DNA from 4 places in the Streptomyces sp. NPDC032940 genome. Region 3 is predicted to be linked to each of the others. Evidence: riboswitches for the same ligand, from Rfam matches in the RefSeq annotation. Region 3 holds a riboswitch; each other region holds the start of a gene.

Region 1 (7,061 bases), on a different contig from region 3:
GCGGACTGCCCGGACCCGGTCTGAGGCCCGCCTCCTCCGCCTCCCCGAGGTCCAGCTCGGCGACCTGCACCGGCTCGATGCCGAGGAACCTCTCGATCTCCTGTCGTGTCTCCCGCCGCGCACGCCCTGCTCCGGCCATGCGCCCACCCCCCTAGTGGTTGCCTTCTCGGTCACGGCCGGCGCAGCCGGGCCGCCCCCTTCAGCGTGCGTGCCGCGAGCGACGCCAGCCGTGGCCGGCCGCGCACGAAGCTGTGCGCGCGGCGGGCAGGCTCGCGGCCGAGCCACTGCAGCGCGGCGCCCGCCCCCGGACGCGTCGCCGTCCCCTCGTACACGGGCAGTTCGCCGGTCTTCAGCGAGTCCTTGTACTCCGCCGCGCCCCGCCCCATGTCGAGCAGACCGATCCCCTCGGCGGCGGCGGCCTCGGCCATCCGCAGATGCAGCACCAGACCCGGCGAGTACTTCGCGAAGTCCGGGTCGTACGCCGGGAACCAGCAGGCCAGGACCGACGCGGAGCGCAGCCCGAAGTGGGCGGCGAGGGGCCGCTCGCCGGCGTAGAGCACCGACAGCGTGCCCGTGCACTGGGGCGCTCGGGTCTCGGCGAGCCGCCCGACGAGCCGGGTGATCCACTCCTGCGCGAACCGGTCCCGGCGTCCCGTCCTGCGGTACTGCGCCGACTTCCACTCCATGAGCGTGCGCAGCGCGGCCGGTTCCCGTTCGTCGAAGACGAAGCGCACGTCCCCGACCTGCCGTCCCAGCCTGCGCTCCTTGGCGAGGGTGGTCTTCAGGAACTTCGGGGACTGGGCGCGCAGCACGCTCTCGTACGCCTCGTACCCCTTCTCCACGTCGATGACGTAGGTGGTGTGCTCCTCGGCGGCGTACGGCACGAACAGGCCCTGTTCGGCCTCCAGGTTGTCGAAGGCGAGGCTCGACAGCGAACAGGCCCGCAGCAGTCGGCGGGTGTCCGGGACGAGGCCGGGCCGCAGCACGGCGCCCTGGCAGTCCGAGACGCCGAGTCCGATCGCGCGGCCCTGGCCCAGCGGTCCGCGCTCGTGCGGCAGGAAACCGGCGGCCGCACCGCCCTCGTCCAGCACCGCCACCCGCGCCCCGGGCCGCACCCGGCCCACGGCCTCGGTGAACTCCGGTTCCATGAACGGATTGCGCGGCGACCTCGATGCGGCGCGCAGCGCGCGCCAGCGCTCCCGTTCCCCCTCGCTCAGCTCCCCCGGCCTGAGCACACGTACACGTCCGCCGTTCAACCCGACCCCCCGATCAAGTCCCCCTGGACAGAAGGAAGGTACCCCCGGGGCCGCCCGGAGGGTAGAAGGCGGAGCATGTTGTTGCCAACTGGTGCACAGGCCTTTAACCGCCTTTAGACGGTGTTGCGTCAGGTTTCGGACACCTGCGAACGTCCTCGTGCGCATCCGGTCGTGGGGTGAGTCGGACAGGTGCGGTGTCCGTATTCTCTGATCATGGACCGCACCGCATATGCCCTCGTCGCCACCGACCTCGACGGAACGCTGCTGCGCGGCGACGACACCGTCTCCGACCGGTCGCTGGCCGCGCTGGCACGGGTGGCCCGGGCCGGGGCGCGGCACCTGGTGGTGACGGGACGCCCGGCACCGAGGGTGCGCTCCCTGCTCGACGTCCTCGGCTGCACGGGGCTCGCGGTGTGCGGGCAGGGCGCGCAGGTGTACGACGCCGGCGCGCACCGGATGCTGTGGTCGGTCACCCTGGACCGGGAGCTGGCGGAGACCGCGCTCGGCAAGATCGAGGCCGAGGTGGGTGAGGTGTACGCCGCGGTCGACCAGGACGGGGTCGACGGGATGACCCTCATCGAGCCGGGCTATCTGATGCCCCACCCGACCCTGCCCGCGGTGCGGGTGGACCGGCGCGACGAGCTGTGGAGCGCGCCGATCAGCAAGGTGCTGCTGCGCCACCCGGACCTCACGGACGACGAGCTGGCGGCGACGGCGCGCGCGGTGGTCGGCTCGCTGGCGACGGTGACGATGTCGGGGCCGGGGACGGTGGAGCTCCAGCCGTGCGGCGTCACCAAGGCGACCGGACTGGCGCTCGCCGCGGAGCGCCTGGGGGTGAGCCGGGGACGGACGATCGCCTTCGGGGACATGCCCAACGACATCCCCATGTTCCACTGGGCGGCCCGCGGGGTCGCCATGGCGGGCGCCCACCCCGAACTCAAGGCGGTCGCGGACGAGGTCACCACGACGAACGAGGACGACGGCGTGGCCGTCGTCCTCGAACGGATCTTCGGAGCCGGCCAGGTCCCGTCCGCCGACGGGACCTGGTCACGGCTCACTGCGGGGGGTACGGATCAGTACGCGCTGAAGACGTTGTCGATCGAGCCGTAGCGGTCGGCCGCGTAGTTGCAGGCGGCGGTGATGTTGGCGACCGGGTCGTAGGAGTCCCAGGAGGTGCCTGCGACGTGGTAGGCCTGGAAGGTCGGGTCGATCACCTGGAGCAGGCCCTTGGACGGGGTGCCGTTGATGGCGTTGATGTCCCAGTTGTTGATCGCGAACGGGTTGCCGGACGACTCGCGCATGATGTTGCGGTAGATGCCGTCGTACGACCCGGGGATCCCGTGCTGGGCCATGATGTCCAGCGACTCGCGGATCCAGCCGTCGAGGTTGTCCGGGTACGCCGTGGTCGCCGCGGTGGCGGTGGTGGTGGCGGCCGGGGTGGCGGCGGACGCGGTGGCGGCGCCGATGAGCGGAAGGGCGAGCACGGCGGCGCCGGTGCCGGCGACGGCGAGCTTGCGGGCGATGCGGCTGGTCCGGGCGTGACGGTTCTGACCGTTGGCAGGCATGTGTGTGTCCCTCTCCAACGCCTGCGAGGTGAGCTGTCGGGTTCGGGCGGGGAGGTGCCCGGCCGGGCCCTGACGGGCACGGCTTCACCCCTAGCCGCTCCGGTGGTGACCGGCACGGCGACTTACCTGGGTCCCCCGCTCCTGCCTGCGAGTGTTCGAGTGGATGACTGGTGTCGGGGCGGTGGCAGGATTCGGCGTCCGCCTGACAGGCCGGGAACGTATGCGAGAGCACATGTCCGGAACAAGTGCAGGAATCACCCGACATGCCTGTTGACCTTGGTCTGGGGGGTTTGGGGTGCTTGATACTTTGCGACTGCCAAGGGTCAACTCGCCTACGGGGCAAAGGGTTGGCGGTGCTCGCGGCGTGGGTGCGGGTGGGAGTGGCGGCGTGAGCCAACTCACGGGCCTCAACAAGGGTGGCAAAACGGGCATTAGGGCCAACTAGTGGCCAACCGGCCCTCGAGGGGAGGCGTTTAGGCGAGGGGCGGGACCGAGGCTGCCGCACGGGCCTGTGCGGAGCCTGTGGCGCACCCCGTCGGCGACGGCTCGGGCTGGTGTCCAGAGGTGCTGGACGGGCACTCGTTCGGGGGTCGAGGGGCGGATGCCGAATGGGTGACGTTCCCGCAGTGCGGTCCGTCGGGAGGGGTGATGGCGTCCGGGATGGCAGCTTTGGGTATGTGGTGTCCCGTTTCGCGCCTCTCTGGCGATATAGGTCGATATCTGCTCATATCACCTGATCAAAAACATACCGCGCATGATCCGATACCGACCGGGCTGTAACGGTGGGCGCTAGCGGTGATCGAAACGTGACCGGATACGCTGACTTGAGTGGTGGCAGCGACCTATCGACAAACCAGGTAATCGCCAGTAGACACCAGCAGACAGGAGACCCCTCGTGACCGTCGTCGGGCCGTTCGGGCTGAGCGTGCGGGACCAGGCTCTGGAAGCCGATGTCCAGACCGGGTTGGCGGCCGTCGAGGAAGGGTTGCTTGAGGCAACCAAGAGTGAGGTGCCGTTCATCACGGAGGCCGCCCAGCACCTGGTGCGGGCCGGCGGCAAGCGGTTCCGGCCGCTGCTCGTGATGCTCGCGTCCCGGTTCGGCGACCCCTACGCGCCCGGCATCGTGCCGTCGGCCGTGGTCGTGGAGCTGACCCACCTCGCCACGCTGTACCACGACGACGTGATGGACGAGGCCGCCGTGCGCCGCGGCGTGCCCAGCGCGAACACCCGCTGGGACAACTCGGTCGCGGTCCTCACCGGCGACTTCCTGTTCGCCCGCGCCTCCCAGATCCTCGCCGACCTCGGTCCCGAGGCCGTCCGCGTGCAGGCCCTGGCGTTCGAGCGGCTCGTCACCGGCCAGATCCTGGAGACGGCCGGACCGCAGGACGGACGGGACCCGGTCGACCACTACCTCGACGTGCTCGGCGGCAAGACGGGATCGCTGGTCGCGGTCTCCTGCCGGTTCGGCGCGATGATGTCCGGCGCCGACGAGACCGTCGTGGACACGCTGACCCAGTACGGCGAGCGGCTCGGCGTCGCCTTCCAGCTCGCGGACGACGTCCTGGACATCGCCTCCGACTCCCACGAGTCCGGCAAGACACCGGGCACGGACCTGCGTGAGGGCATCCCCACCTTGCCGGTGCTGCGGCTGCGCGAGCGGGCCGCCCGGCTGGGGCTCGCCGAGGACCTCGCCCTGTGCGAGCTGCTCGACTCCGACCTGAGCGACGACGCACGGCACGCCGAGGCGCTGCGCCTGCTGCGTGCCCACCCCGCGCTCGAACAGGCGCGGCGGGACACCGTCCGGTACGCGAAGGACGCCCGGTCGGCGCTGGCCCCGCTGCAGGAGTGCGACGCGAAGGCCGCGCTGATCGAGCTGTGCGACGCGGTGGTGCACCGGGCCGGCTGAGCCCCGGCCGTCACCCCGTCGGCCTTTCACCCCGTCGGCCTTTCACCCCGCCGGTCCTTCACCTCGTCGGTCCTTCACCCCGCCAGGGCGTCCTCGCGGCGCGGCGCCCCTCCCCTAGTGGACGGGGGAGGTTCCGCTCCTCCGTGTCATCCCGCAGGAGTACGCGGAGTTGAGTCCGCGGTCTGACGCTTCCTCCCGGCCGATTTGGTCAGATGGACACCACGGAAAAACACCACTCCTCACCGATTCGGGTGAGAATGGCGGCTCACGGGTGAACACGTGCGAGGTCGCGAGACAGCCGCCGCCGACGACGGAGGTAGGGCACACATGGCACCGATCGATTCCGACGACAGCACGACCGCAGGGGGAGGCGAGGAGCCGCGCGCCGGACGGCGCAGGGCCGCGCGGTACGTCGTCCCGGTCGCGGTGATGGGCGTGGCAGCCGCCACCATCGGGCTCGTCCCCGCGCTCGCCGACTCCGGCGACCCGGACCTGCCCGAGGTGACGGCCCAGCAGCTCATCGAGAAGATCGCCCGGTCGGACGTCCAGCAGCTGTCCGGCACCGTCAGGATCAGCACCGACCTCGGCCTGCCGGACCTCGGCGGCCTGGAGAGCGGCCTGATGTCCGGCGTGTCCGGCGGCCCCGGCGCGGGCGGCGGTGACGGCTCGGCGGCCGACCCCTCCGCCAAGCTCACCGAGCTGGTGTCCGGCACCCACACGCTGCGCGTCGCGGCCGACGGCCCCGACCGGCAGAAGCTGTCGCTGCTGGAGAGCGCCGCCGAGTACAGCCTGATCCACGACGGCAAGGACGTCTGGGGCTACGACAGCGAGTCCAACGAGGTGTACCACTCCACCGCGCGGACCGGTGCCGAGCGGCCCGCCGAGCAGGTGCCGGCCACTCCGAAGGACTTCGCCGAGCAGGCGCTCGACGCGGTCGACGACACCACGTCCGTGACCGTCGACGGCACCGCGCAGGTCGCGGGCCGGGACGCGTACCGGCTGGTGATCAAGCCTCGGCAGTCCGGTTCCACGGTCGGCGTGATCAGCGTCGCCGTGGACGCGAAGACCGGCATGCCGCTGAAGTTCACGCTGACCCCGTCGAGCGGCGGCGCCGCCGTCGTGGACGCCGGCTTCACGAAGGTCAGCTTCGCGAAGCCGGACGCGTCGACGTTCGACTTCACCCCGCCCAAGGGGGCGAAGGTCACCGAGGGCGACGAGAAGGCCGCGGCGCCGGAGCGGAACCCGAAGGCCGAGGGAGACCTCGCCGAGGGGCTGGACCGGCTCGAGGTCATCGGCGAGGGCTGGAACACGATCGCCGCCTTCGACACCGGCGGCGAGGGTCTGCCCCCGGCGTCCGCGGGCGGCGACGCGGGCGGTGCCCTGGGCGGCTTCCTGGGCTCCTTCGGCGACCAGGTCAAGGGCGACTTCGGCTCGGGCACGGTCTTCAAGACCCGTCTGGTCAACGCCCTGGTCACCGAGGACGGCAAGGTCTACGCCGGTGCGGTCACCAAGGACGCGCTGGTGAAGGCGGCCGACGCCGCCCAGTAGGCCCGGCGGCCCGTACCGCACGACGAGGAGGGACGAGGAGAGGGAGCCGATGGGAGAACCGTCCGCCGCGGCCGTGGAGCCGGAGCGTCGGGACCGGGGGAGCGAGGACGACGCCGTCATCGCCACCCGCGCGCTCACCAAGCGTTACCGGGGCGGACAACTCGCCGTCGACGGCCTGGACCTGACCGTCCCGGCGGGCAGTGTCTTCGGCTTCCTGGGCCCCAACGGCTCCGGCAAGACCACCACCATCCGGATGCTGATGGGGCTGATCGAGCCGACCTCGGGCACGGCACGGGTGCTGGGCCGGCCCGTGCCGCGCGCCGCCCGCGCCGTACTGCCCAGGGTCGGTGCCCTCATCGAGGGACCGGCGCTGTACGGCTTCCTCTCCGGCCGCGACAACCTCCTGCGCTACGACGCCGCCGACCCCACCGCCGACCCGCGCACCCGGCGCGAGCGCGTCGGGGCCGCGCTGGAGCGGGTGGGCCTCGCGGCGGCCGCCGGCAAGAAGGCGAAGGCGTACTCGCTCGGCATGAAGCAGCGCCTCGGCCTGGCCGCCGCGCTGCTCCAGCCGCGCAGCCTGCTGGTGCTGGACGAGCCCACCAACGGGCTCGACCCCCAGGGCATGCGCGAGATCCGCACCCTCGTGCGCGAGCTGGCCTCCGACGGCACGACGGTCTTCCTCTCCTCCCACCTGCTGGACGAGATCGAGCAGGTGTGCACGCACGCGGCCGTGATGGCGCGCGGCCGGCTGATCACCCAGGGCGCGGTCGCCGAGCTGGCGGCCGG
Region 2 (7,061 bases), on a different contig from region 3:
GAACCCGTACCGGTCGTAGCAGCGGCGGGAAAGCCCCTCAGGCCGACGCCTCCGTCAGCCTGCGCACCTCCGCCCCCGTCAGCTCCAGTTCCGCCACTCCCAGCAGCGCCGGCAGCTGTTCCACCGTCCGCGCGGACGCGATCGGCGCCGCCACCGTCGGCTGGGCCGCCAGCCAGGCCAGGGCGACCGTGGCGACCGGCACGCCATGGGCCTCGGAGATCTCGTCCAGCGCGGTGAGCACCCGCCGCCCGCGCTCGCTCTCCAGGTGCTTGGCGGCACCGCCCGCCCGCGGGCTGTCGACGGCCGTACCGGGCCGGTACTTGCCGGTGAGGAAGCCGGACGCGAGGGCGTAGTACGGCACGGCGGCCAGGCCGGCCCGCTCGGCGAGGTCGCGCAGTCCGCCCTCGTACGTGTCGCGCGAGACCAGGTTGTAGTGAGGCTGGAGGGCCACGTACCGGGCGAGGCCCTCGCGGTCGGAGAACTCCAGGGACGCGGCGAGCCGCTCGGCCGTGATGTTGGAGGCGGCGATGTGGCGGACCTTGCCCGCGCGCACCAGTTCGTCGAGAGCGCCGATGATCTCCTCGACCGGCACCTCGGGCTTGTCGAAGTGGGTGTAGTAGAGGTCGATGTGGTCGGTGCCCAGGCGGCGCAGCGAGGCATCGGCGGCGGACTTGATGTTGGCGGCGGACAGGCCCGGGTACTCCGGGTGCTGGCTGACCTTCGTGGCGATCACCACGTCGGCGCGGTTGCCGCGTGCCGCGAGCCACTCGCCGATGAGGGTCTCGGACTCGCCGCCGCTGTTGCCCTCGACCCACGCGGAGTAGGAGTCGGCGGTGTCGATGAAGTTGCCGCCGGCGGCGGTGTAGGCGTCGAGGACGGCGAAGGAGGTGTCCCGGTCGGCGGTCCAGCCGAAGACGTTGCCGCCGAGGGAGAGCGGGAAGACCTCGAGGTCGGAGGAGCCGAGATTGCGCAGAGAAGTCATGTCCGAGGACAACACACGGCCCGGAGCCGATCATTCCAGCATCGGCACCGGCGCCGGCACCCGGAGCACGCGAAGACCGGCAGCCCTGACGTCGGGGGGTCGCCGTCAGGACCGCCGGGGTCCGCAGGGGTCGTCGTGCCGTGTGGGAGGGCGCGTCGTCAGATGCTGAGGCCCTTGCCCTGCAGCCATGCCGTCGGGTCGATGCCGCCCTCGGCGCCGTCCGCGTGGACCTCGAAGTGGAGGTGCGGCCCGGTGACGTTGCCCGTGGCGCCCACGCGGCCGATGACGTCTCCGGTGTTGACCTTCTGGCCGACGCTGACGCTGATCGACGACTGGTGGCAGAACCACAGCTCGGTGCCGTCGTCCAGGGTCAGGATCGTGCGGTAGCCGTAGGCGCCGGCCCAGCCCGCCTCGGTGATCGTGCCGGTGTGCACGGCCTTGATGAGGGTGCCCGTGGGCGCGGCGAAGTCGAGGCCGGTGTGGTACCCGGAGGACCACATGGAACCGGCCTGGCCGAAGGTGGAGGTGATCGTGTACGAGGAGGTCGGAAGCGTGTACTGCTTGGCCAGCTCGGCGAGCCGCTCGGCCTCCGCCTTCTTCGCGGCCTCCTCCTCCGCCTTCTTCTTGGCGGCGGCGGCCTTGGCCTCGGCCTCCTTCTCCGCCTTGGCGGCGGCCTCGGCGGCCTCCTTCTCGGCCTTGGCGGCGGCTTCCGCGGCGGCCTTGTTCTCGACCTGCACCTGCTGCTGCTCGGCCTGCTGCATGATGCGCGCCCGCAGGACCTCACCGGCGTCGGCGGTGCCCTCGGCGGTGTCGCCGGCGGTCACGCCGACGCTGCTGAGCGGGGCGGCGGAACCCTGGGGCTCCGGCTCGTCGTCGGAGATGAGCGAGCCGACGTTCGGCAGATCGGGCAGCGAGATCGACACCGGCGGCTTGCCGGTCTGGGCGCTGGCCATGCCGCCCGCCCCGACGGCCGCTATGACACCGACGCCGAGGACGGTGGAACTGCGGGCGAGTCCGCCGCGCTGCTTGGCGACGCGGTGCCGGCCGCGTACGGGACGGATGGACTCCGCGGTGGGATTCCACTCCTCCCAGGGGCCCTCTTCGGCGCGGTAGCCGTCGTAGCCGAAGGGTTCGGTGTCGTGCGTGCTGGGCACGAACGGGGCCTCGGGGGCAGGCCGGTTGGACGCCACGTGGGCGTACTCCTTTCCTTCCTTCCGCCTACCGGGTTAGCTGACGGGTTCGGAGCAGGAAGGTCTCCTACGCGCGTATACGCGCCGTGTCTCCACGGCGGCATACGCCCGATTCACCCCAAAGTGGTGGTTCCCCGGTTCCCTCACGGGATTCGGCGCGTGCGCACGGAGCCGCCTTCTGTGACGGCTGGGACGACCGCGCTGCGTTATCGAACGTTAATAGACGCGAGGTGCCGATTCCAAGCCGTTCGGCTTGATCATTAAGGATCCCGGCCTGGACGTACCCCTCACGAGGGCGAAAATCCGGGCGACTTGACCGCCCCTCAGGTCACGACTTCACATCACGCGTTTACGACGGCGCATCAGATGCTGTGCGGAGGGGGGTTGCATCGTCACCACACGTGATCCTGATCAAGGCCGCCGGCGTACGGCGAGCAGCGCCATGTCGTCCGTCAGGCCGCCCCCGGCGTGCCGCCGCACATCGTCGGCGAGGGTGCCGAGCAGGTGGGACGGGTGCGGGAAGACCCGGCCGGCCAGCCGCGCGCGGGGGTCGTAGAACCGGCCACGGGCGTCGCGGGCCTCGGACAGCCCGTCGGTGTACAGCAGCAGTGTGGCGCCGCCGGGAAAGCCGGCCTGCTCGGCGCGGTCGGGCCACACGCCCAGCTCGCCCATGCCGAGCGGCAACGCGAACTCCCTGGCCTGGACCGGGTGCACGGTGCCGTCGGTGTGCAGCAGCATCGGGGGCGGGTGGCCGCGGTTGACGACACGGACGACGCCGTCGCCGTGCGGGAGCTCGGCGAGGACGGCGGTGGTGAACCCCTCGAAGGCGTCGAGACCGTCCCGCCGGGCCCCCTCGCGCGCCAGTGCCCGCTCCAGCCGCTGTGCGACCGCCTCCAGCGACGCCTCCTGCTCGGCGGCCTCCCGGAAGGCACCGATCACCACGGCGACGGCGGCCACCGCACCCATGCCCTTGCCGCGCACGTCGCCGACGATGAGCCGGACGCCGTGCGCGCTGTCCTGCACCGCGTACAGGTCGCCGCCGATGAAGGCGTCGGCCTGCGCCGCCTCGTAACAGGCGGCGATCTCGAAGCTGCCGATCCGCTCGGCGGGCGGGGGCAGCACGGCGCGCTGGGCGGCCTCGGCGATCTCGCGGGCGGAGGCGAGGCGCTCGTCGGTGCGCCGGACGAAGGCGTTCACGAAGACGGCGAGGGCGGCGACCGTCGCGATGGTGATCAGCTCGGTGAGCGAGTCCACATAGTGCATGACGCCCTTGCTCAGCTGGAGCCCGATGACGGTGGCGACCACGGCGACGGCGGTGAGCACGGTGCCGCGGCGCGAGTAGAGGGGCGCGGCGACCAGGGGCGCGGCCGTGTAGAGGGGGCCGGCGGTGAAGTAGCGGGGGGTGAAGACGTCGTACAGGATGGCGACGGCGAGCAGCAGGGCGGGGAGCAGGCGCACGAAGACCCGGGTGTACGGGGTCCGTCGCCGGGCGGCTCGCGCGGGCGCTACGGGCGTCGGGGCGGTGCCGAGGCCGGGGTCGGGCACGGGATCGCCGGGCATGCGGCCGCGGGCACCGGCATACGGTCCCTCGTCGTCCACCTCACCTGGCCGCACCATGCGTCTCCCGCCACCCCTGCACGTCCACGCCGCTTGCCGTCCCGGCCTCCAGGTTTCCCGGAGGAGGGGCAGGGAGCGAGCCGTGAGGGCCGGGCGGGTGACGGAGGTCCGGACACACCGAAGGCCGGAATCCCTGAGGATTCCGGCCTTCGGCCTTGAGTAGCGGGGACAGGATTTGAACCTGCGACCTCTGGGTTATGAGCCCAGCGAGCTACCGAGCTGCTCCACCCCGCGTCGTTGTGTCTCCAGTGTACGTCATGTCGGGGGCAGGACGCACACGCGTATCTCAGGAGCCCAGCAGATGACGGTTGGGCCCCTTCGCCGCCGCCTCCTGCTCGGGCAGGACGGCGACGACGGCGCCCCCCGCGGCGAGCACCCCGCTGCCGTCGGCCCCCGGCACGAACGTGTCCGGTTCCCGCCAGGCCGTGACCACCCGGCGCACCCCGGCGTCGAGGATCAGCCGGGCGCAGGAGGCGGGCCGGGAGGCACGGCGGGCGCACGGTTCCAGGCTGCTGTAGACCGTGGCGGCCGCGAGCCGCGGATCGGCGGGGTCGACCTTGGCCAGCGCGGCCTCCTCGGCGTGCACGACCGGGTCGCCGCCCTCCCGCGAATGCCCCCGCGCCAGCTCGCTCCCGTCGGCGGCGACCACGACGGCCCCCACACTGAACGCGGTGTCCGACGGCGGACACAGCTCGGCCAGCTCACAGGCGAGCGCCAGCCAGTGCCGGTCGGCGGCGACGACGCGGTCGCCGGCCCCGGGTGCGGTCGGCAGGTAGCGCGTCAGCACGACGTCCTCGATCCGCCGCGTCTCCACGAGCCGCAGCCGCCCGCCCTGGTAGGCGCCGGGCCCGAACAGCCGGGGCGCTGCCGGGTCCCCCACGAACAGCGGAGCGAGCACGAGCTGGAGCTCGTCGGCGAGCCCCTGCTGGAGCAACTGGGTGTGCACGGTCCCGCCCCCCTCCACCATGAGCCGCCGCACGCCCCGGCGCTCGTACAACTGCTCCAGCGCCACCCCCCACTCGAGCGTCTCCCCGAGCGGCAGGACCTGTGCGGCGATCCCGAGCGCATGAGCCCGCCGGGCGCCCTCGTCGGTGGTCAGCAGCACCTTGTCGCCCCCGGTGTGCCAGAAGGCCGCCGCCGGATCCAGTTCACCGGACCCGCTGACCGTCACCTTCAGCGGATACTCCGGCTTCCCCGCGGCCACCCGCCCGGCCCTCCGCCCGGCGGAGTTCACCAGCAACCGCGGATTGTCGGCCCGGATGGTCCCGGCCCCCACCAGAATCGCGTCCACGGACGCCCGCACCTCGTCGACCCGGTCGAAGTCGGCGGGGGACGACAACAACAGCCGCTCGGGACCGGCGTCGTCCAGATACCCGTCGAGGGAGACGGCGGCGGAGAGGAGGACGTAGGGGAGGGGCATGGCGTACTCCGGTGAGGCGGGCGAACGGTGACGGGTGCGGCGGGGCCACCCTAGGCGTGCGTACCGTCGGCGCCCGGAACGGTGCGGGTCGGCCCGCCGCTCGACGTGCCGCGCAAACTCCGCGAGCGAGGGGTTCGTCGTCACCACCGTGACGTTTGTGGCGCGCGGCGCGCTGAACGTATCGGCCCACCTGTGTGACGGGTGTGCCTCACGCTGCTTTCTGAGGCCTTAGCCGGCTTGCCATATGGGGTGGGTTTGTCATGACTCGTCGTACGTCATCGCATGCGTACAGACCGCTGAGCTTGAAACGACGGGCGTGGCTGACGCTCGGTGCCGTGGTGCTGGGAGGCGGAGGCGTGGTGACGTACGCGGTCGCCAGCCCGCCCGACGACCCCGGTGCCGGGGGCCGGGACAAGCGGCCCGTGAAGGTCTACGACCTCGCACTGAAGGGCACCGCGAGCGGCAAGCGCGAGCTGCCGCGCACGAGCACCGCGCAGTTCTCGCTGGTCGGCGTGTCCTGGTCGGGGCCCGTCGAGGAGCTCGACGGGCGGGCGCAGGTGCGCACCCGAGAACTCGAGAGCGGTGAGTGGGGCTCCTGGCAGGACCTCGAGGTGAACATCGACCCGCCGGAGGACCCCGAGGCCGGGATGCGCGGGGCCTCGGAGCCGCTGTGGGTCGGTCCCTCGGACGGCGTGGAGGTCCAGGTCCTGCACGAGGACGGCACCACCGGCGCGCTGCCCAAGGGGCTCCAGGTCAACCTGGTCGACCCCGGGGTGGTGACGAAGGCCGAGACCCAGGCGACCGGTCCGGCGGCGTTCGTCACCGAGGAGAGCAGCCCGGTGGCCACGCCCACCGATTCCCCGGTGCCCACCGACGGGACGACCGAGACGCCGGCCGACGACGAGACCGCCACGTCGCCGGCATCGACCGACACCACGTCGCCGGCGGCCACCGGCACCACGGCCGCGCCGACGCCCACCGGCCCGCCGTCCGCCTCCGCGTCCCCGAGCCCGTCGGCCACCACACCTTCGGCTCCGCCGTCCACCGTGCCCAAGCCGCCGATGACCTCGCGCGTCGGCTGGGGCGCCGACGAGTCGCTCAGCCCCGACCCGTCCGAGTACACGGCCGACGTGAAGGCCGTCTTCGTCCACCACACCGACGGGGCCAACGACTACTCCTGCGCCGACTCCGCCGCGATCGTGCGGGGCATCTACGCGTACCACACGCAGGTCAACGGCTGGAACGACATCGGCTACAACTTCCTGGTCGACAAGTGCGGCACCGTCTTCGAGGGGCGCAAGGGCGGCACCGACCTGCCCGTCCTGGGTGCGCACACCTACGGCTGGAACAGGGAGTCCGCCGGTATCGCGGTGCTCGGTGAGTACACCTCCACCGGTGCCTCCGGTGCCGCGCTCGCCTCCGTCGCCCGCGTCGCCGCCTGGAAGCTCGGCCAGTACGGCGCCGACCCGGCCGGCACGGTGCAACTCAACGCCGGGGCGAGCCAGAAGAACTACTTCGGCACCGGATTCACCGCGAACACCAAGTACACCTTCAACCGGATCTCCGGCCACCGCGACGGCTACAACACCCAGTGCCCGGGCAACTCCCTGTACGCCCAGCTGCCGACCGTTCGCGCCTGGGCGTCCGGCCCGGTGCAGGGCCTGAAGGTGGCCTCGGTCGGCGGCGCGGCGCTGTCCGGCTCGACGTACTACACCAAGGGCGCCCTCAGCGTGAAGTGGGCGGCCACCACGCCCGCGTCGCTCGTCAAGAGCTACGAGCTGCTGGTCGACGGCAAGACCGTCGTCACCGCTTCCGGCACGGCCACCTCCGCGAACACGACCCTGCCCCTGGG
Region 3 (7,061 bases):
GGTGGACACGCCGGTGACGCCGGTGACCCCGCCGCCGCGCCGGTGCAGCCGGGAGAGCAGGGCGATGCCGATGGCGCCGGACTGGGCGAACAGGCCGATCCGGCCCGGGCGGGGCATCTCCGGGGCGAGGGAGGCGTTGAGCCGCACCTCGGGAGAGGTGTTGATGATCCCGAAGGCGTTCGGGCCGATGATCCGCATCCCGTACGTGCGCGCCTGGCGCACGAGGGCGCGCTGGCGCTCCCGCCCCTCGGGGCCGCTGTCCGCGTACCCGGCGGTGATCACCACGAGGCCCTGCACGCCGTGCTCGCCGCACTCGGTGACGACCTCGGGCACGTGCTCGGCGGGCACGGTGACGACGGCGAGGTCGACGGGGCCGTCGACCTCGCGCACCGAGCGGTGGGCCGGCACCCCGTCGAGCTCCTTCAGGTCCTCGGGGAAGGCCTTGTTCACGGCGTGGAGCCGGCCGGTGTAGCCGGCGTCCCGGAGGTTGCCGAGGACGCTGCGGCCGACGCCGCCGGGGGCGCGGCCGGTACCGACGACGGCGACGGAGCCGGGCTGCAGCAGACGCTGCACCGAGCGGGCCTCCGCGCGCTGCTCCCGCGCGTACTGCACGGCGAGCGAGCGGTCGGTGGGCTCGAGGTCGAACTCCAGGCGGACCACGCCGTCCTCGAAGCTGCGCTTCTGGGTGTACCCGGCATCCATGAACACCTTGATCATTTTGGTGTTCGCGGGCAGCACCTCGGCGGCGAAGCGCCGGATGCCGCGCTCCCGGGCGACGGCCGCGATGTGCTCCAGGAGCGCGGAGGCGACGCCCCGGCCCTGGTGGGCGTCCTGGACGAGGAAGGCGACCTCGGCCTCGTCGGCCGGGGACGACGCGGGCGCTCCCCCGGCGCCGATCCGGTCGTAGCGTACGGTGGCGATGAACTCGCCGCCGATCGTGGCCGCGAGTCCCACCCGGTCCACAAAGTCGTGGTGCGTGAAGCGGTGGACGTCCTTGGCGGACAGGCGAGGGTACGGCGCGAAGAAGCGGTAGTACTTCGACTCGTCGGAGACCTGCTCGTAGAAGCTGACCAGGCGCTCGGCGTCATCAACGGTGATGGGGCGGACGCGCGCGGTGCCGCCGTCGCGCAGCACCACGTCGGCCTCCCAGTGGGCGGGGTACTCGTGCCGGTCCGACGAGGTCTGCATGGGCCCCAGAGTACGGCTCGCGTACGACAACGGCGCGGGGCAGTCTGTGGAGGACGGAAGGTCGGGCCGAGGCCGCGGTCCGACGACCGCCCCGGGCGGCGCACAGCCGTCCGGCCATGCTTCACGATGTGGGAAACTGGTCTAGACAACCTGCACACCTGAAGGGCAGCAACACATGGCTGAGCGCCGCGTCAACGTCGGCTGGGCCGAGGGTCTCCACGCCCGCCCCGCCTCCATCTTCGTCCGAGCCGCCACGGCCACAGGCGTCCCGGTGACGATCGCCAAGGCCGACGGCAACCCCGTCAACGCGGCCTCCATGCTGGCCGTCCTGGGCCTGGGCGCCCAGGGCGGCGAGGAGATCGTCCTCGCCTCCGACGCCGAGGGCGCGGACGCCGCCCTGGACCGGCTGGCGAAGCTGGTCTCCGAGGGTCTCGAGGAGCTCCCCGAGACCGTCTGATGTGACGGCACACGGAAAAGGCCCGCCGGGAAAACCGGGCGGGCCTTTTCCTTTTCCCTTTTCGGGCAGCGAAGAACAGCCCCTGCATTGCCCTTCTTTTGTATACGGCACCCGTGTTAATTCCGCAGGGTCGAAATGTTTACGGGACGTTGCGCGTTCCTCACACCGTCCGGGCTGTCGCCCGGGACGAAGCGCAGCCGGTGCGCCGCCGCCGACCGTTCGACGTGCAGCGCCATGAGCGCCCGCGCGCGGTCTCCGTCGCCGCGTGCCACGGCGTCGACGACCGCGCCGTGCTCCGCCCAGTGCTCCGCCGCGCCGTGCGGCGTCTCCACGAGGTACATCCAGTCGATCTTGCGGCGCAGCTGGGTCAGCATCGCCGTGAGCGAGGGGCTGCCGGCCGCCCGTGCGAGGGTCTCGTGGAACCAGCCGCCCAGCGCGCGCAGGTCCTCGCCGTGACCCTGCCGCGAACGCTCCTGACCCAGCCTGACCAGGCCGCGCAGCACCTTGAGATGGGCCTCGGTGCGGCGCCGGGCCGCGCGGGATGCGCCGAGGGGCTCCAGCAGCGTGCGGGTCTCGAGCAGGTCGGCGGCCTCCTGCTCGGTCGGTTCCGCGACGCACGCGCCCGCGTGCCGCCGGGTCACCACGAAGCCCTCGGCCTCCAGGGTGCGCAGCGCCTCGCGGACGGGGACGCGGGAGACGCCGTAGCGGCGGGCGAGCAGTTCCTCGGTGAGCCGGCTGCCGCGGCCGTGGACACCGGCGACGATGTCGTCCCTGATCGCCGTGCACACCGAGTGTGCCGGAATACGCATGTCCGACCTCCGCCTTGATCCCCGTGAAACGTCGACGATGGACGCGTGTTTTCGTGACTCTAGGCCAATGAGCCGCGCTTTCGGACGGCGGGCGGGAATTCAGGGATATTTTTTGGGCATTCACGTTTCGGAAACGGGCGGGAAACGGTGACGGCGGGACCGGAAGGCCCGAAGGCCCCGGCTCGGGGAGCCGGGGCCTTCGGGATGCCGTGCGGAACGTACCGTCCGTCGTCAGAGGTCCACGCCGTGGGAGCGGAGGTAGGCGACGGGATCCATGTCCGAGCCGTACTCCGGGCTCGTGCGGGCCTCGAAGTGCAGGTGGGGGCCGGTGACGTTCCCGGTGGCGCCCGAGAGGCCGATCTGCTGGCCGGGCTCGACCGACTGGCCGACCGAGACGCCGACGGACGACAGGTGGCCGTACTGGGTGTACGTGCCGTCGTGCATCCGGATCACGACCTGGTTGCCGTACGCCCCGCCCCAGCCGGCCTCGACGACGGTGCCGACGCCGACCGCGTGCACCGTGGTGCCGGTCGAGGCGTGGAAGTCGATGCCGGTGTGGCTGCCGGAGGACCACAGGGAGCTGCCGGCCTGGTACGCGGTGGACACGTAGGAGGCGGTGATCGGCGCGACGAAGGTGTTCAGGCGCTGGCGCTCGGCCTCGCGCGCTGCCCGTTCCTTGGCCTCGCGGGCCTCCTTGGCCGCTTCGGCGGCCCGCTCGCGCGCCGCCTCCATCGCCGCCTCGCGGGCGGCGGCGTCCAGGGCGGCCTGCTCCTGCGCGGTGGCCTGGGCGTCGATCTCCTCGGCCAGGGAGTCGCCGATGCTGACGACCGGGGTGAGTCCGGTCTGCTCGGCCTCGGGCTCGGCGGCGAGGGCCGGGGCCGCGAGGGTGCCGACGACGCCGGTGGTGGCGAGGGCCGCGACGCCCGCCGCGCGGGCGGTGGTGCGGTGCATGCGGCTGGGGCGGCGGTGCTTACCGGTGGCGCGCGTGAACGCCATGTAGAGGCTGGTCCTTTCCTTCCCTCTCGCCTACCGGGTTAGCTGACGGGTTCGGAGGTGGAAGGTCTCCTACGGACCCCCTCGCTGACGCGCGGGCGTCCGATTCACCCCAGGGACTGCGATGGGTCCCCGGCTCCCCTGGCTCGCGCCGTACGGGGACTCGGCGATGACTGTCCGGTGCCGCGGGTGCGGCGCACTGCCTGACGAACAGCCCGGACGACGCTAAACGCGGCTGTCTTCAATCCTCAAACGCAACAGGGTTTTTGTAGCGCACGCCACAGGGCAGACGGGCAGCCTCTCCCCCAATTCGGACATGACACGGCCCTGGTGACGTTCCGGTCACCAGGGCCGTGCGCGCGCGTGCCACTACTCGGCGGCCACGACGGTGACTTCGCCGATGCCGAGGGCTTCGACGGGCTCCTTGATCTGCGCCGCGTCACCGACGAGGACCGTCACCAGACGGTCCGCCGGGAAGGCGCTGACGACGGCCGCGGTCGCCTCCACGGTGCCGGTGGCGGCGAGTTGGCGGTACAGCGTGGCCTGGTAGTCGTCGGGCAGGTGCTGCTCGACCTGGTCGGCCAGCGTGGCGGCGACGGCCGCCGCCGTCTCGTACTTCAGCGGCGCCACGCCCACCAGGTTCTGCACGGCGACATCGCGCTCGGCGTCGGTGAGCCCGCCCTCGGCGAGCGTGCGCAGCACCGTCCACAGGTCCTGCAGCGCCGGGCCGGTGTTGGGCGTGTCGACCGAGCCGCTGATGGCCAGCAGCGAGGCGCCCGTACCGTCGGGCGCGGACCGCATCACCTGACCGAACGACCGGACACCGTAGGTGTATCCCTTCTCCTCGCGCAGGACGCGGTCCAGGCGCGAGGTGAGGGTGCCGCCGAGGCAGTACGTGCCGAGCACCTGCGCGGGCCAGACGCGGTCGTGCCGGTCGGGTCCGGTGCGGCCGATCAGCAGCTGCGTCTGGACGGCGCCGGGACGGTCCACGATGACGACCCGTCCGGTGTCGTCGGCGGTCACCGGCGGCACGGGGCGCGGCTCGGCGGCGGAGCCGGTCCACGCGCCGAGGGTCTCGCCGAGCAGCGCGTCGAGGTCGACGCCGGTGAGGTCGCCGACGACCACGGCGGTGGCCGTGGCGGGGCGGACGTGCTTCTCGTAGAAGGCGCGGACGGCCGCCGCGTCGATGGCCGCTACCGTCTCCTCGGTGCCCTGGCGCGGACGGGACATCCGCGAGTCGGCCGGGAACAGCTCCTTGGAGAGCTCCTTGGCGGCGCGGCGCGAGGGGTTGGCCAGCTCGTGCGGGATCTCGTCGAGCCGGTTGCGCACCAGCCGCTCGACCTCGCTGTCCGCGAACGCGGGCGCCCGGAGCGCGTCGGCGACCAGACCGAGGGCCTTGGCCAGGCGCGAGACGGGCACCTCCAGGCTGAGCCGGACACCGGGGTGGTCCGCGTGCGCGTCGAGGGTGGCGCCGCAGCGCTCCAGCTCGGCGGCGAACTCCTCCGCGGAGTGCTTGTCGGTGCCCTCGGAGAACGCGCGCGCCATGATGGTGGCCACGCCGTCCAGACCGGCGGGCTCGGCTTCCAGCGGGGCGTTCAGCGACACCTCGACGGCGACGACCTGCTGGCCCGGGCGGTGGCAGCGCAGCACGGTGAGGCCGTTGTCGAGGCTGCCCCGCTCGGGGGCCGGGAACGCCCACGGCTTGGGCTCGCCGGCCTGCGGCCGGGGGTGGAATTCCATGGTGGCGAGCTCGGTCACTTGGCCGCCTCCTCGTTCTCGTCGGTGGAGCCGGCGTCGGTCACCGAGACGGTGACGGTGGTCGTGTCGGAGTCGGCGTCGTCGGCCGGGGCGGTGGGCTCGTAGACGAGGACCGCGCGGTTGTCGGGGCGCAGGCGGGCCTTGGCGACCTCCTGGACCTCCTCGGCCGTCACCTCGAGCACCCGCTGCACGGCGGTGAGGGCGAGCTGCGGGTCGCCGAACAGGACGGCGTACCGGCACAGTTCGTCGGCGCGGCCGGCGACCGTGCCGAGCCGGTCCAGCCACTCGCGCTCCAACTGGGCCTGGGCGCGCTCCATCTCCTCGGCCGTGGGGCCCTCCTCGGCGAACCGGGCGAGCTCCTCGTCGATGGCGGACTCGATGACGGGCACCTCGACGTCACCGGAGGTCTTCACGTCCAGCCAGCCCAGGGAGGGCGCCCCGGCCAGCCGCAGGACGCCGAAGCTTGCGGCCACGGCCGTGCGGTCGCGCCGTACGAGCCGGTTGTACAGGCGGGACGACTCGCCGCCGCCCAGGACGGTGAGGGCCAGGTCGGCCGCGTCGCACGCGCGCGTGCCGTCCTCCGGAAGGCGGTAGGCCGCCATCAGGGCGCGGGCCGGGACCTCCTCCTCGACGACCTCGCGCAGCTCCTCGCCCATGACGTCGGGCAGCGAACCGTCCCGCGGGGGCTGCTTGCCGTCGTGCGAGGGGATGGAGCCGAAGTACTTCTCGATCCAGGCGAGCGTCTGCTCGGGGTCGATGTCGCCGACGACGGACAGCACCGCGTTGTTCGGCGCGTAGTAGGTGCGGAAGAACGCGCGCGCGTCCTCCAGCGTCGCCGCGTCCAGGTCCGCCATCGAGCCGATCGGCGTGTGGTGGTAGGGGTGGCCCTCCGGGTACGCGAGGGCGGTGAGCCTCTCGAAGGCGGTGCCGTAGGGCACGTTGTCGTAGCGCTGGCGGCGCTCGTTCTTGACGACGTCCCGCTGGTTCTCCATGGACTCGTCGTCGAGGGCGGTGAGCAGGGAGCCCATGCGGTCGGCCTCCAGCCAGAGGGCGAGCTCCAGCTGGTGGGCGGGCATCGTCTCGAAGTAGTTGGTGCGCTCGAAGCTGGTGGTGCCGTTGAGCGAGCCGCCGGCTCCCTGCACCAGCTCGAAGTGCCCGTTGCCCTTGACCTGGGCGGAGCCCTGGAACATCAGGTGCTCGAAAAGGTGAGCCAGGCCGGTACGCCCCTTGACTTCGTGGCGCGAGCCGACGTCGTACCAGAGGCACACCGCCGCGACCGGGGTCAGGTGGTCCTCGGAGAGCACCACGCGCAGGCCGTTGGCCAGGCGGTGCTCGGTCGCTGTCAGGCCGCCGGAGCCTGCCTGGGCTGTGGCCGTGTGACCCATGGGCATGTACGTCCCTTCGCTCGCAGAATTTCGGTGGAGCCGTCGGCGGAACTGCGGAATTCCGCCGGTCCTGCCACTGTATGCAAGCGTGCGGGCCACCGGTGGAGTTCCCGGGCCGCGTACGCCGAGAGCGAGAACGGTTCGGCGGGCCGCCGGGGACGAGGCCGCGGAGCGAGGGCGTACCCTGCGGGCAGCGCCGGGCCGGGCAGCCCGTGACGGGTCCTGGTCGGTCGCTGTCAGTGCCGCGGTCCACAATGGACCGCGTCAGATCACCGTTCACGCTTCAGCAAGGAGCCGGCAGCGATGGCCCGCCGTAGTACGAAGACCCCGCCGCCCGACGACTCGTACGAGGAGAAGATCCTCGACATCGACGTCGTCGACGAGATGCAGGGCTCCTTCCTCGAGTACGCGTACTCGGTCATCTACTCCCGTGCGCTCCCGGACGCCCGCGACGGCCTCAAGCCGGTGCAC
Region 4 (7,061 bases), on a different contig from region 3:
GCAGTCGACGTGGCCGCGGGGGCCGAGGGGGAGGCCGAAGCGGGACAGGGCCGGGTTGGGCTTGACGCCCGCCGTCCACACGATGGTGTTGGAGTCGACCTCGAGGCCGTTCTTCAGCACGACGTGGCCGTCGACGCAGGAGTCCATCGAGGTGGAGAGGTAGATCTCCACGCCGCGGCTCTCCAGGTGCTCCTTGCCGTACTGGCCGAGCTTGGGGCCGACCTCGGGGAGGATCTTGTCGGCGGCGTCGACCAGGATGAAGCGCATGTCCTCGCGGGACACGTTCTTGTAGTACTTGGCCGCGTCCCGGGCCATGTCCTCGACCTCACCGATGGTCTCCGCGCCGGCGAAGCCGCCGCCGACGAAGACGAAGGTGAGCGCCTTGCGGCGGATCTCCTCGTCGGTGGTGGAGTCGGCCTTGTCGAGCTGCTCCAGGACGTGGTTGCGCAGGCCGATGGACTCCTCGATGCCCTTCATGCCGATGCCCTGCTCGGCGAGGCCGGGGATCGGGAAGGTGCGGGAGACCGCGCCCATGGCGATGACCAGGTAGTCGAAGGGCAGCTCGTACGCCTCGCCCACGAGGGGGGCGATCGTGGCGACCTTGCGGTCCTGGTCGATGGTGGTGACCCGGCCGGTGAGGACCTCCGCCTTCGGAAGCACGCGCCTGAGGGGGACGACGACGTGCCGCGGGGAGATGCTGCCGGCGGCGGCTTCGGGGAGGAAGGGCTGGTAGGTCATGTACGACCGCGGGTCGACGACGGTGACGGTCGCCTCGCCGTAACGCATCTTCTTCTGGATGCGTCGAGCTGCGTACAGGCCTACGTACCCACCGCCTACTACGAGGATCCTGGGACGCTCCGTGGTGCTCATGGCATCGAGTATCCACCCGTCCCAGGGGGGTGGTTCGTGCGCCCCTTCACAAGCTTCGGTGGAGGCTGTGCTACCATCCGCCGCCCACGTGACGGAGATCATGGCGGGCGAAGGAACCAGCGTGTAGGGCATCCCGTTGTCAATGCCGCGTGAGCTGCCGATCCGCACCGCCAAAGGGGGTGGACCAGCTCCCGGCGAGGCTCCGGAAGGCCCCTTCCCGAGGGTCCCCGCAGCACCGGACTGAACACGTTCAAAGGGCGGTTGAACCCCCAAAAGGGTCAACCGGCGCCCTTTGACCGCCCGGCGGGAGCCGATTCCTTGTGAAGAACTTCACGAAGTTTCCCGACGAGATGTCGCCGGGGGCCCCTCACGAGGCCCCCGGACCCGCTCAAACGTCGTCCGGCCTGCTCAGAGGGCCACCGGGAACCGGCTACGCCACCGACCACGCGAGGCCGTCGAGGATGTCGTGCTCGCTCACGACGACCTCCTCCGCGCCCGTCCGCTCCATGATCGACAACAGCACCAGCGCCCCGGCCCCGATCACGTCCACCCGGCCCGCGTGGATCGAGGGCGCCGCGGCGCGCTCGGCGTGGGTGGAGCGCAGCAGCCAGTCGGTGATCTCGCGGACCCGTTCCAGGGAGACCCGCGAGTGGTGGATGGCGGCCGAGTCGTACTCCGGCAGCCCCTGCGCGATCGCCGACACCGTCGTCACGGAGCCGGCCAGGCCGACCAGCGTGCGCGCCTCGCGCAGCGGCACCGTCTGCTCGGCGAGGTCCAGGCCCGCCTCGATGTCGGCCCGTATGGACGCGATCTGCTCCTCGGAGGGCGGGTCGGTCACCGCGCCCTCGCGGACCAGGTGCCGCTCCGTCATCCGGACGCAGCCGACGTCCACCGAGCGGGCGGCGCGCATGTGGTCGTCGCCGACCACGAACTCGGTCGAACCGCCGCCGATGTCCACGACCAGGTAGGGCCTGCCGAGGTCGGCGCGGCCGGTCAGCTCCTTGGTGGCGCCGGTGAAGGAGAGCTCGGCCTCCTGGTCGCCCGAGATGACCTCCGGCTCCACGCCGAGGATGTCCAGCACCCCGCGCACGAACTCGTCCCGGTTCTCCGCGTCCCGGGAGGCCGAGGTCGCCACGAAGCGCAGCCGCTCCGCGCCGTGCTCCTTGATGATCGCGGCGTACTCCCGGCAGGCGGTGAACGTCCGCTCCAGCGCCTCGGGCGCCAGCCGCCCGGTGCGGTCGACGCCCTGGCCCAGCCGCACGATGGTCATGCGCCGGTCCAGCTCGGTCAGCTCGCCCGTCGCCGGGTCCACATCGGCCACCAGCAGCCGGATCGAGTTCGTACCGCAGTCGATGGCGGCGACACGGGTCACTTGCCGTCCTCCCCACAGGTCTCGGAGACCGTCACGCACGGCCCCTTGCGCCACCACTCCGGCAGCATCGCGATCGCCTCGTCGCCCAGCGGGTTGACGCCGGGCCCGGCCGCCAGCGAGTGGGCGACCAGCACGTGCAGGCACTTCACCCGGTCCGGCATGCCGCCCGCACTCGGGAAGCCGGTCAGCTCCTCGATCTCGTCGCGGCGCCTGATGTAGTCCTCGTGCGCGGCCCGGTAGGCGTCGGCCAGCTCCGGGTCGGCGGCGAGACGCTCGGTCATCTCCTTCATCACACCGTTCGCCTCCAGCGTGCCGATCGCGGAGGCCGCCTTCGGGCACGTCAGGTAGTACAGCGTGGGGAACGGCGTGCCGTCGGGCAGCCGCGGCGCCGTCTCCACGACGTCCGGCTGTCCGCAGGGGCAGCGGTGCGCGATGGCGCGCAGGCCGCGCGGAGGGCGCCCGAGCTGCTGCTTGAAGGCCGCCACGTCCGCGTCGGTGGGCTCGGTGCGCTCGGTGGTCGGCGGGGGAGTCTGCATGACTGTCTTCTGCTGGTCTTCCTGTTGAGTCACTGCCGGTGGGCGGCGGCGTCGGCCTTGTCGACCCCGTCCCACACGTTCCGGTACCAGGGACGGTCGGCCGCCCCCACGTCGGTGCGCGACGGCGCGGCCACGTGCGGGTCGACGACGGTGAAGCCCGTCTCCCCCGGCATCACGTAGTGCAGCCGCAGGCGGATCTGCTGTTCGGCGTACGCGTCGTCCTGCCAGCGCGCCTTGAGGTCGCGCAGGTCCTCGACCCGCTGGCGGGTCCGCGCCTGCTCCTCACGCAGGTCGGCGATCTCCGCGCGCTGGGCGACGTACTGCCGTATCGGGTAGGCGAGCGCCACCACGAGCGAGCACAGCACCATCGCGAGCAGCGCCGCACGGCCGGTCAGCCGGGAGCGGCGGGCCTGGCGCCTGGTCTGCGAGCGGTAGACCCGGGCAGCGGTCTGTTCGCCGATGATCCGGATCCTGGTCGCGGTGGAGAAACGGTCCCGGTCCTTCACGGCCATCTGGTCTCCGCCTCCCGTGCACGCGCGTACGTCCCCGCACACGGTACGGGACCGGGTACGGGGACGTACGTACGACGCTGCCTCTTACGAGGTGAGGGTCAGCCCTTGAAGCGCGGGAACGCGCTGCGGCCGGCGTACACCGCGGCGTCGTCGAGGATCTCCTCGATGCGCAGCAGCTGGTTGTACTTGGCGACGCGCTCGGAGCGGGCCGGGGCGCCGGTCTTGATCTGGCCGCAGTTGGTGGCGACGGCCAGGTCGGCGATGGTGACGTCCTCGGTCTCGCCGGAGCGGTGGGACATCATGCACTTGAAGCCGTTGCGCTGGGCCAGCTCCACGGCGTCCAGGGTCTCGGTCAGCGAACCGATCTGGTTGACCTTGACGAGGAGCGCGTTGGCGGCGCCGTCCTCGATGCCGCGGGCCAGGCGCTCCGGGTTGGTGACGAACAGGTCGTCGCCGACGAGCTGGACCTTGTCACCGAGCTTGTCGGTGATGGTCTTCCAGCCCTCCCAGTCGTCCTCGAACAGCGGGTCCTCGATGGAGACCAGCGGGTACGCCTCGACCAGCTCGGCGTAGTACTCGGTCATCTCGGCGGCCGAGCGCTCCTTGCCCTCGAAGGTGTAGGAGCCGTCCTTGTAGAACTCGGACGCGGCGACGTCCAGCGCGAGCGCGATCTGCTCGCCCGGGGTGTAGCCGGCCTCCTTGATGGCCTCGAGGATGAGGTCGAGGGCCTCGCGGTTGGAGCCGAGGTTCGGGGCGAAGCCGCCCTCGTCGCCCAGACCGGTGGCCAGGCCCTTGCCCTTCAGCACCTTCTTGAGGGTGTGGTAGACCTCGGTGCCCCAGCGCAGCGCCTCGGAGAAGGACTCCGCGCCGATCGGGGCGATCATGAACTCCTGGATGTCCACGTTGGAGTCGGCGTGCGAGCCGCCGTTCAGGATGTTCATCATCGGCACCGGCAGCAGGTGCGCGTTCGGACCGCCCAGGTAGCGGAAGAGCGGCAGGTCGCTGGCCTCGGAGGCGGCGTGGGCGACGGCGAGGGAGACGCCGAGGATGGCGTTGGCGCCGAGCGAGCCCTTGTTGTCGGTGGCGTCCAGGTCGAACATGGCCTGGTCGATCAGACGCTGCTCGGTGGCGTCGTAACCGACCAGCTCCGGGCCGATCTGCTCGATGACGGCGAGGACGGCCTTCTCGACGCCCTTGCCCTGGTAGCGGTTGGGGTCGCCGTCACGGAGCTCGATGGCCTCGAAGGCACCGGTGGAGGCGCCGGACGGAACGGCGGCACGCCCCGTGCTGCCGTCGTCGAGGCCGACCTCGACCTCGACCGTGGGGTTGCCTCGGGAGTCCAGGATTTCCCGGGCTACGACGACGTCGATGGACGGCACGAGCATCTCCTTCTTCAATGTGACGCTTCGGTGTGACGCGGGTCCGCGAGGACCGCAGCGGCTCTGCGGGACGAGCCTAACCGGCTCCGGGCGATCGGCCAGCCGGTCGCCCACCCCATGGACAGAACCGAGAGTAAATTGTTTCCGAACGGAACAAAGACCGTTCACGGAAACTCGGTGGCCTCCCGGCCGCGCAGACGTGAAAAAACCCGCCCCGGTGCGTACGGGGGAGGACGCACCGGGGCGGGAGCAGGGGCGGGCCGCCGCTTACTTGAGGTGCAGCTGCTGGCCCGGGTAGATCAGGTCGGCGTCGTCGACGATGTCGTCGTTCAGCTTGAACAGCTTCGCCCAGCCGCCCTTGACGTGGTGCTCGGCGGCGATCGAGCTGAGCGTGTCGCCCTTGACGACCTTGTACTCGCCGTCACCCTTCTCGACCTTCTTGCCGGTCGGGGTGGTGACGGTCTTCTTCTCGGCCTTCTGCTCGGTCTTCGTCTCCGCCTCGGCGGCCGGACGCTCGGAGGAGCGCGAGGCCTTCTGCTCGGTGGAGCGCTCGGGGGCGGAGGACTGCGAGGAGCCGCTGTCCTGGCTCTCGGCGGAGCCGCCGGTGTACGCGGCGCTCGACAGGCCGGTGCCGCAGACCGGCCAGGCACCCTTGCCCTGGCCCGCCAGCACCTTCTCGGCGACGGCTATCTGCTGCGCCTTGCTCGCCTGGTCGGCGGTCGCGGCGTACTGCGTACCGCCGTAGGCGGCCCAGGTGGAGGCCGAGAACTGCAGACCGCCGTAGTAGCCGTTGCCGGTGTTGATGGACCAGTTGCCGCCGGACTCGCACTGGGCGACGGCGTCCCACTCGGACGCGGTGGCGGCGGAGGCGTTGCCGGCCGCCATCAGCGGGGCGGCGACGGCGGCACCGGTGACGCCGGCGACGGCGATGACACGGGTGGCCTTGGACGGACGACGGTGCTTGCCCTTGCCGGAAAACAGCATGGTTGATCCCCTCACCGACGCCTGCGAGGTGAGCTGTCGGGTTCGGGCCGGTTGAGTTGCCCGGCCGGGTCCCTCACGGGACTCGGCTTCACCCCTAGCCGCTCCGGCTCGACTGCCCGGTGCGGCGCTTACCTTGGGTCCCCCGCTCCTGCCTGCGGCGCTTGACGCGACGACTGTTCCCGTACCGCCGCTGGCAGGATTCGGCGTTGCGACGGTCGGGGCCCGCGGTGGCGAGCGGTCATGACCGTAGACACGCGCTCCGCGGATTTTCAAAGACGATCACGGCTTCTGAGACCTATCTCTCACGTGATCCAAAACGGACATACACTCTCTAACCGTGACGCGAACTACCCCTGGTTCTCGACCGGTTCGTCCCCGACCGTGAGCTTCTGACCGGGCAGGATGTGGTCCGGGTCGGAGCCGACGACGTCCCTGTTGTCGGTATAGAGGGCGTGCCATCCACCGGCGAGGTCAAGGGAGTCGGCGATGCCCCACAGACTGTCGCCCGAACGGACCGTGTACGAGCCCTCCGTGAGACCGCGGCCGCCGTCCTCGTCGCGCGAGGCGTGCCGCCCGGACGACTCCCCGGTACGGCCGTCCGCCGGGACCTCCTCGGCACTGTCGCCGCGATGCCGGCCGGTCGCGGGCTCCTCGGTTCCGGTGACGCCCGAAGCGGCGTCACTCTGCCCCGACTTGTCCGTCTCGTCACCGCCGGACGCGGTGGCGGCAGAGGTGCCGGCCGGGGCGGACGTGTCCGACTTGGTCGTTTCATCCCCGGCGCCCGACGCGCCATCAGCCACACCCGGGGCGGACGCCGAAGCGGACGGCACGGGGGACTGCCCCTGGGTCTGAGACGGGGAGGCAGTGGCCGAGGGGGAGGATTCAGGGGCGGACTCGGCCGAATCGGTCAAGCCGGACGACCCGGACGTACCCGAGGCGTCGGATCCGTCCTGTCCCTCCGACGCCCCGTCACCCGGGGTTCCGGTCCCGCCGGTCACGACCCCCGAGTCGTTGCCCAGCCCCGCGAGCAGACCGCAGGTCGGCCAGGCGGCGATGCCCTGGGCCGCGAGCACCTTCTCGGCGACGGCTATCTGCTGCGAGCGGCTCGCCTGGTCGGCGCTTGACGCATAGCTCAGGCCGCCGTACCGCTCCCACATGTCCTGGGACAGCTGGAGGCCGCCGTAGTACCCGTTGCCGCTGTTCTGGCTCCAGGCACCGCCCGTCTCGCACTCGGCGACCCGGTCCCAGTTCGTTCCGTCGGCCGCGTGGGCGCCGGTGGCCCCCAGCAGCGGGATCGCGATGGCGGAGCCGGTGACTCCGGCGGCGACGACCAGGGCGGGAGCCTGGCGGGGGCGACGGTGACGACCGTTCCCGGAGAGCATGCGACGACCTTTCACGAGACAGCGGG

The links. Region 3 has a riboswitch for cyclic di-AMP ahead of AB0E77_RS28985 (M23 family metallopeptidase). Riboswitches for the same ligand answer to the same signal wherever they lie in the genome.
Region 1: it holds a riboswitch for cyclic di-AMP, as region 3 does, so the genes downstream of both, AB0E77_RS28520 (transglycosylase SLT domain-containing protein) here and AB0E77_RS28985 (M23 family metallopeptidase) in region 3, are expected to answer to the same signal.
Region 2: it holds a riboswitch for cyclic di-AMP, as region 3 does, so the genes downstream of both, AB0E77_RS23355 (M23 family metallopeptidase) here and AB0E77_RS28985 (M23 family metallopeptidase) in region 3, are expected to answer to the same signal.
Region 4: it holds a riboswitch for cyclic di-AMP, as region 3 does, so the genes downstream of both, AB0E77_RS06890 (transglycosylase family protein) here and AB0E77_RS28985 (M23 family metallopeptidase) in region 3, are expected to answer to the same signal.

The regions. Positions count from the first base shown of each region.
Region 1 is NZ_JBEZVJ010000030.1:61,937-68,997, forward strand. It holds gene AB0E77_RS28505 (glycosyltransferase) at 1-139, opposite strand, end outside; gene AB0E77_RS28510 (GNAT family N-acetyltransferase) at 171-1,235, opposite strand; gene AB0E77_RS28515 (HAD family hydrolase) at 1,470-2,366, shown strand; gene AB0E77_RS28520 (transglycosylase SLT domain-containing protein) at 2,330-2,821, opposite strand; cyclic di-AMP (ydaO/yuaA leader) riboswitch at 2,825-3,028, opposite strand; gene AB0E77_RS28525 (polyprenyl synthetase family protein) at 3,717-4,727, shown strand; gene AB0E77_RS28530 (DUF2092 domain-containing protein) at 5,055-6,275, shown strand; gene AB0E77_RS28535 (ABC transporter ATP-binding protein) at 6,325-7,061, shown strand, end outside.
Region 2 is NZ_JBEZVJ010000021.1:17,099-24,159, forward strand. It holds gene AB0E77_RS23345 (PrsW family glutamic-type intramembrane protease) at 1-19, shown strand, start outside; gene AB0E77_RS23350 (aldo/keto reductase) at 38-982, opposite strand; gene AB0E77_RS23355 (M23 family metallopeptidase) at 1,141-2,172, opposite strand; cyclic di-AMP (ydaO/yuaA leader) riboswitch at 2,184-2,340, opposite strand; gene AB0E77_RS23360 (PP2C family protein-serine/threonine phosphatase) at 2,584-3,789, opposite strand; tRNA gene AB0E77_RS23365 (tRNA-Met) at 3,950-4,023, opposite strand; gene AB0E77_RS23370 (dihydrofolate reductase family protein) at 4,076-5,209, opposite strand; gene AB0E77_RS23375 (peptidoglycan recognition protein) at 5,512-7,061, shown strand, end outside.
Region 3 is NZ_JBEZVJ010000032.1:19,057-26,117, reverse strand. It holds gene AB0E77_RS29000 (GNAT family N-acetyltransferase) at 1-1,188, opposite strand, end outside; gene AB0E77_RS28995 (HPr family phosphocarrier protein) at 1,364-1,645, shown strand; gene AB0E77_RS28990 (GntR family transcriptional regulator) at 1,762-2,454, opposite strand; gene AB0E77_RS28985 (M23 family metallopeptidase) at 2,686-3,450, opposite strand; cyclic di-AMP (ydaO/yuaA leader) riboswitch at 3,463-3,626, opposite strand; gene AB0E77_RS28980 (pitrilysin family protein) at 3,817-5,205, opposite strand; gene AB0E77_RS28975 (pitrilysin family protein) at 5,202-6,596, opposite strand; gene AB0E77_RS28970 (DNA topoisomerase IV subunit A) at 6,894-7,061, shown strand, end outside.
Region 4 is NZ_JBEZVJ010000003.1:421,560-428,620, reverse strand. It holds gene AB0E77_RS06915 (NAD(P)/FAD-dependent oxidoreductase) at 1-870, opposite strand, end outside; gene AB0E77_RS06910 (Ppx/GppA phosphatase family protein) at 1,301-2,242, opposite strand; gene AB0E77_RS06905 (DUF501 domain-containing protein) at 2,239-2,778, opposite strand; gene AB0E77_RS06900 (septum formation initiator family protein) at 2,808-3,290, opposite strand; gene eno (phosphopyruvate hydratase) at 3,389-4,669, opposite strand; gene AB0E77_RS06890 (transglycosylase family protein) at 4,937-5,653, opposite strand; cyclic di-AMP (ydaO/yuaA leader) riboswitch at 5,657-5,823, opposite strand; gene AB0E77_RS06885 (transglycosylase family protein) at 6,001-7,035, opposite strand.